One region of the Brevibacillus sp. NRS-1366 genome, then DNA from elsewhere that is predicted to be linked to it. Evidence: riboswitches for the same ligand, from Rfam matches in the RefSeq annotation. Region 1 holds a riboswitch; each other region holds the start of a gene.

Region 1 (2,266 bases):
CCTCTGCTGAATTTTCAACAGATTTACATTCCTTGGGGCAATACATACAAGACGGCATGCGGAATTTATTTGAAACAACGGTATCCGTAACCAAACCAGCCATCGACATGACCGTACAGGAAGACCCGGACGACGTGGATGGATTGAATTTCCTGACTGGGAAGCGGATGGGGTTTGTGAATAAAAAAGCTTTCGAAGGAACGGTACTTGCCCACGTTGATGGAGGCGTACCCAATCTGTTGGTAGAAATCCCAGAGGCGACAGCTTATCATCTCGGTGGCCTGATCTACTTTTTTGAAAAGGCATGCGGGATAAGCGGCTATCTCTTGGGGGTAAACCCGTTTGATCAGCCGGGGGTAGAGGCCTATAAAGCCAACATGTTTGCGCTACTCGGCAAACCCGGCTATGAGCAGCAGAAAGCAGAACTGGAGGCTAGATTGCGAGAGAACAAGACATACTTGACCGTTGCGGAGACAGCAGCGTATCTGGATCTCCCGGAGACATTTATTTTGGAAAGAATTAACCAGGGGCGGATTCGTGCGGTTCATGATGGCAACGAATATTTGATCAACAAAGATCAGTTCAAGCATCATCTGGAAGAAATGCGCAAGCTGCGGGAATACGAGGAAGCAGCCCGCCACGAGGCGATTCCGGAGAGCTACGATGTAAAAGATGAAGATTAGGTGTCAGTTGGACTTGTCAGAAGGTTGCACGGAGGACTATACTGACTAAAGAAAATGAATGAAACGACATAATAGTAGAAGCAACTTGGGGAGTCCTTCACGCGGGGCTGAGAGGATGGAAGCGACAGACCATCGACCCATTGCACCTGATCCGGATCATGCCGGCGCAGGGATGTGGTTGCCGGCCGACGTGCGCTTAAATTTGTCATATGCGTATGAGCCCACCTTTTCCTGCAGGGGAACGGGTGGGCTTTTTGTATTAGCAAAAGTGAATAAAAAGTTTTGAGGAGAGAGAGTATGAGCGATTGTCTGGTAGTGGGTGGAGGTATCATTGGGCTCAGTTTAGCGTACGAGCTGTCGCGTCGCGGCATATCGGTAGCATTGGTAGAACAAGGCGAGTGGGGAGGGCAGGCGTCTTCTGCTGCGGCAGGGATGCTGGCTCCGTTGAAGGAATTTACGGCACCCGGACCGATGCTTGATATGGGAATGGAGTCACTCGCGCTCTATCCAGGGTGGGCACATGATCTGGAGGAGTGTACTTCGGGAGACGTGCAGCTCAGCTTGGAAGGTTTGCTGACCGTTGCTCTGAATGATCAGGAACAGGAGCTGCTGGAAGCCAAGTATCAATGGCAAAAAGAGTCTGGACATTCCGTACATTGGCTGGTGGGAAAAGAGATTGCCGAGGTGGAGCCGATGCTCACTGACAAGGCTCAGGCGGCCATCTATTCCCCAGACGAAGGTCATATCAACAACCGGCTCCTATTGCGTGCATTGGTGACGGCATGCCGACTGCAAGGTGTGAAGCTGCTATCTGGGTGTGTAGTGAGCGGGATTGCCGTAAAAGCAGGGAAGGTCGTCGGGGTAGACAGCTCCATGGGCCCACTTCGTGCCGGGCATACAGTCATTACTTCTGGAGCATGGGCAGGGATCATGCTGGAGATGCTGGGAGTTTCAGTGCCTGTACGTCCCGTGCGCGGGCAAATCGCTGCCGTATCCTCCGTAGGAATTCCGCTGCGTACAGTCATCTTCGGAACGACTGGCTATATTACTCCAAAAAAGGATGGCAAAATCGTCATTGGAGCGACAGAGGATGAGAGCGGCTTCCAGCGGGAGGTCACGCTAGCGGGTCTGGCGAGCATTTTAAACGGGGTCATGCCATACGTTCCGGCACTGCATGCCGCTACATTTCTAGAAGCTTGGGGTGGACTTCGTCCTGCTACAGCAGACAGAAAACCGCTTTTAGGGCCGATCCCTGGCTGGGCCGGACTCTCGATTGCGGGAGGGCATTTTCGCAACGGGATTTTGCTTTCTCCGATAACGGCGAAGTGGATGGCTGATTATTTGGAACAGGGAAAGACAGAACAGTTAACGCCATTTATGCCTTCCCGCTTTCTAGACAACTGATTCATATCTACATCCACGACATCTCTTTTGTAAATTGGGCTAGTCTCTTATAGAATACGGTACACCTCCCCATAGGCTCTTGTATATGGTAATAAAGAAACACCAGAAGGGGAGGAGTTTCCATGCAGTCTGATGAGAAAAACCTATACCAGGCTGACATCCAGACCGTCAGCCTGTTA
Region 2 (2,266 bases), on a different contig from region 1:
AACCACTGTCATCGCCTACCTCAGCCACGTCCATATGCCCATTGATGATAAGGCTGTTGGCCGCGTTTGATGCGGTGCCCGGAAGACGGCCTACTACATTGTCGTCCCCAGGGTAAACTTCCCAGCGGTCTAACTGAAAGCCCATGGCCTGCAATTCATTTGCCAGAAACGTTTGTGCGCCGTTACTATTACGTGCTGGCGGACTTACGGTTGGGTAAGCGATCAGCTCTTGCAATAACGCGAACATCTCTTCTTTCCGGTTGTCAATGGAGTCAATCGCTTCTTGCAGACGGTCCACGTTACTCAATCATCCCTTCGGTAGGACTGCTTGCTGATGCATAACGTTTTTTAGCAATTCTGCCGGCGAGGAAGCCTTTGCGTCCGGCTTCAACTCCTAGCTTCATCGCTTCGGCCATCAGTACAGGATTTTCTGCGAGAGCGACTGCTGTATTCAGCAAGACCCCGTCAGCGCCCAGTTCCATTGCTTTGGCACAATCAGCAGGGGCACCGATGCCCGCATCGACGATGATTGGGACTTTGGCTTCTTCCATGATGAAGCGCAGGTTGTTTTCATTCACAATTCCTTGTCCAGAACCAATTGGAGAGGCGCCTGGCATAACAGCGTGGACCCCTACTTCCTGAAGACGTCTCGCTAAAATAGGATCATCATTGGTGTAAGTCAGTACAATAAAGCCCTCTTCCACGAGGATCTTCGAAGCTTCCAATGTGCCGATCGGGTCAGGCAACAATGTTTTCGGATCGCCGATCACTTCGACCTTGATCATGTCACACAATCCAGATGCTTTTGCCAGGCGAGCGATGCGCACCGCTTCTTCTGCGGTATAAGCGCCTGCTGTATTGGGCAGCAAGGTAAATTTTTTCAGATCGAGCTGTTCCAAAAAGTTAGGCTCTTGCGGATTTTCCAAATTGAGCCTGCGAATGGCAAAGGTGAGAATTTCCGCTTCTGAGACCTCTACTGCTTTTCCTTGTGTTTCCAAATCAGAAAATTTACCGGTCCCGAGCAGCAAGCGCGACCGAAACTCATAAGGTCCAATTTTTAAAGTATCCATGAAATTTATCCTCCTCCGACAAAATGAACGATTTCTATCCGATCTCCATCTGCAATCGGCGTCGTCTCGTACAGGGAACGGTCGATGATCTCACCATTCTGTTCTACTACGACAATTTTCTCTTGCAGTTGATAAGAAGCCAGCAGCGCACGTAGCGTGGTGATTTCTGCTGCCAGCTCTACTTTCTTTCCATTCAGCTGAACAACCATACTATTCCTCCTTCTGAAGACTCGTTGGGGACTGTTTACCTTCGCCTTTCGGACACGAAAAAACGGCTTCCCCTGCCAGATGGAGTCAATCCAGTCAGACAGAAGAAGCCGAATAACGGTACACCCAAGGACGAATGGCAAGAAAAAAACCATCCGCCTTGGATGGTTGGGGTTCGATCCTCTCAGGAGAAGTCTTGGCTTGAGCTTTTCCCACTCAAATAGAATTCTTCCTGTGATAACGATTCGCTATACCTCTTCCTCCGCTGGCATGACCCAGGTCAGGTTCAACGGTCAGTAACACACTCGTTACAATCTCAGCCAACGCTGCTCGGCTCCCGTTTGGTAGTAAACCTTTTCAATTGTCGTTCGTTCGAGTTCTACAGTACCACTCTATTTTGAGTTTGTAAAGGTTTCCTTGTGCATAGCTTCCAATTCAACGAGACAACGCTGTGCCCAGAGCGACATTTTTTTCAATTTGTCCATTTCACGCTCCATCGCCACACGGACCGATTCCTTGTAATCTGGAATGGCCCCATTATAACGGATTGGACCGCTCGCAGGCGTCATGAACTTTTCTTGATAGGAGAGTGCAGGTCTTTGATGAAACATTGGAACGTCTACTTCAAAGGACGTGTGCAAATCTCCCTGTGTAGGAAATTTGGTTACAGCCAGCACCTTTACCAACAGCTTGCTATCATGGGTTTCCAGCACTTCGGTAATGTATTCTCCGGTCTTTTGCGTTACACGTACGATATCTCCCGGGTTCCAGATCATCATGATCCCCTCCTCAAACATGTTAAACTGATTTTTTAGTTGGTTTTCTGCTGCAACGCTGTTTCTACTAGCTTGCGGGCGTGAGCAAGAACTTCTTCGACAGCGATAACCGGTTGTCCGCCACCTTGGGCCATCGCTGGATTTCCGCCGCCTTTCCCCTGAATGAGCGGCAGTGTTTCTTTTAGCAACTGATTGACAGCTACATCGACTGCT
Region 3 (2,266 bases), on a different contig from region 1:
TATGGTCATAACCAGGAGCGATATCTGTCGTCAGCGGCCCCAATGTATAGAAGGGAGCTTCATGGCAAATCGTCAACTGTTTATCCATGTTTTCGCGAATGAGGTGCATCGGAACGTGTCCTGGCCCTTCGATCATGACCTGGACATCGTGCTTCCATGCAATCTTCGTCAACTCACCGAGCGTTTCCAGCTCAGCAAATTGCGCTTCATCGTTGGCATCAGCGATGGAGCCGGGGCGCAGACCATCGCCCAAGGAAACGCAAATATCGTAAGCCTTCAAAATTTCGCAGATTTCTTCAAAGTGCGTGTACAGGAAGTTTTCCTCATGATGCGCTAGGCACCAGGCGGCTAGAATGGAACCGCCGCGAGACACAATTCCGGTAACACGCGCTGCGGTCATCGGGATGTAACGCAGCAGCACACCGGCGTGAATCGTAAAATAGTCCACACCTTGCTCTGCCTGCTCGATTAAGGTGTCGCGGTAGACTTCCCAGGTCAGCTCCTCGGCTTTACCATTCACTTTCTCCAGCGCTTGATAAATCGGTACAGTCCCCACAGGCACTGGGCTGTTGCGAATAATCCATTCTCGGGTAGTGTGAATGTGCTTGCCAGTAGAGAGATCCATGATGGTATCGGCTCCCCAGCGTACAGACCACATCATTTTTTCGACTTCTTCCTCCATCGAGGATGTGACAGCCGAAGTACCAATATTTGCGTTGATTTTGACATGAAAGCTGCGTCCGATAATCATCGGTTCACTTTCAGGATGATTAATATTGACCGGGATAATCGCACGACCGCAGGCTATTTCTTCCCTGACAAAATCGGGTGAGACCCCTTCGCGGATGGCGACGTATTCCATTTCCGGGGTGATGATGTTTTTCCTTGCGTAGTGAAGCTGAGTCACGACTTTTCCTGATTTTGCTCGAATGGGCTGGTATCCTTCACGCGGAAATGAGGGGACGGTTCGTTTGGCTTCGGTTTTAAGTCCATCATCGCTAGGATGTGGTTTTCTTCCAGTGTAGGCTTCGGTGTCATGACGCTCAGCAATCCAATCCTGGCGCAGGAAAGGGAGCCCGGCTTCAATGTCGGGGGAGTAGTGAGGGGAGGTGTACTCGCCGCTGGTGTCATAAACACGCAGTGGAGGATTGGGAGTGGGACCGGATGGGCCGTCCGTCGGATGAAGTGTAATTTCCCGCATAGGTACACGGATGTCAGGGCGACTGCCTGCTTCGTACACTTTGCGGCTGCCTGGAAAAGATGGGATCGAGAACATAAGAAAAACCTCCTTGTCATGGTCGCACGAAAGCGAGAACCTTGCTCGGGAGGCGAAAGAATCTATCACGCCACGAAAAAACGCCGCATAGGGATATGCGACGCCAGACGCGAGAGTAGAGAAGAAAACGGGTATTCAAAAAGAATACACGTATCTTATCGTGTCGTATATGACAATTCCTCCGCTGGCATTACCCAGTTCAGGTTCAACGGTCGATGGCACAATAGCCATCCTCTCAGCCTGGTAACTCCCAAGCTCCCGTGCTTTTTATAATGATGTCTTGCAACTATAGGATAGCCATTTGCCATTCCAATTACAAGCAATTTTTAAAATTCATTTTTGCCGACGCGCAACACATTTTCCCCCCATCTATTCTCGTGACTCGGACAAAAAGTGTTTCTGTAGACCCACACGAATCGCGTCTGTTACGATGAAGTTCGGAAAAAAAGAAACTGGAAGCTGCGGTCATTTTTTTCGCTCCTATCGCTTGGTATAGAGATTTTTTTGAGGTGATGCAGTGTGGATGTTTATTCAAATTTAAAACAAGGGGAAAGAGGAGCATGGGTGAGTATCATTGCCTATATCTTCTGCTCTGCTTTAAAGATAGGAGTGGCATTACTAGCAAGCTCTGAGGCATTAATGGCAGATGGATTAAACAACTTGACGGATGTCGTAGCTTCGGTCGCTGTCTTAATCGGGCTGCGCATCGCTCGAAAACCGCCTGATCAGGACCATCCCTACGGACATTTTCGTGCAGAGACGATTTTCTCTCTCATTGCGTCCTTTATCATGCTTTTTGTCGGCATACAGGTTGTCACAGATGCGGTACCTTCACTGTTTGATACAAATCATACAGCGCCAGGTATGCTCGCTGGCTGGACAGCGCTTGCTACTTCTGTTGTGATGCTAGGTGTTTATCGTTACAATCGGGCACTCGCGAAAAAAATAAATAGCCAGGCTCTTATGGCTGCGGCTGCTGATAACCGCTCT

What was found. A riboswitch is a leader RNA that binds a small molecule or an ion and turns the genes downstream of it on or off. The one in region 1 is predicted to bind thiamine pyrophosphate.
Region 2: it holds a riboswitch for thiamine pyrophosphate, as region 1 does, so the genes downstream of both, thiS (sulfur carrier protein ThiS) here and thiO (glycine oxidase ThiO) in region 1, are expected to answer to the same signal.
Region 3: it holds a riboswitch for thiamine pyrophosphate, as region 1 does, so the genes downstream of both, thiC (phosphomethylpyrimidine synthase ThiC) here and thiO (glycine oxidase ThiO) in region 1, are expected to answer to the same signal.

Annotation. Positions count from the first base shown of each region.
Region 1 is NZ_JBITPN010000029.1:66,214-68,479, forward strand. Features, by position in the region: partial or broken gene ACIFQN_RS24115 (glucose-6-phosphate isomerase) at 1-443, shown strand, start outside; gene ACIFQN_RS24120 (helix-turn-helix domain-containing protein) at 459-683, shown strand; TPP riboswitch at 760-873, shown strand; gene thiO (glycine oxidase ThiO) at 981-2,087, shown strand; gene ACIFQN_RS24130 (hypothetical protein) at 2,210-2,266, shown strand, end outside.
Region 2 is NZ_JBITPN010000022.1:138,014-140,279, forward strand. Features, by position in the region: gene ACIFQN_RS17255 (acetylornithine deacetylase) at 1-307, opposite strand, end outside; gene ACIFQN_RS17260 (thiazole synthase) at 300-1,070, opposite strand; gene thiS (sulfur carrier protein ThiS) at 1,076-1,279, opposite strand; TPP riboswitch at 1,518-1,628, opposite strand; gene ACIFQN_RS17270 (kinase-associated lipoprotein B) at 1,670-2,056, opposite strand; gene ACIFQN_RS17275 (alanyl-tRNA editing protein) at 2,089-2,266, opposite strand, start outside.
Region 3 is NZ_JBITPN010000022.1:526,217-528,482, reverse strand. Features, by position in the region: gene thiC (phosphomethylpyrimidine synthase ThiC) at 1-1,276, opposite strand, end outside; TPP riboswitch at 1,436-1,548, opposite strand; gene ACIFQN_RS19295 (cation diffusion facilitator family transporter) at 1,796-2,266, shown strand, end outside.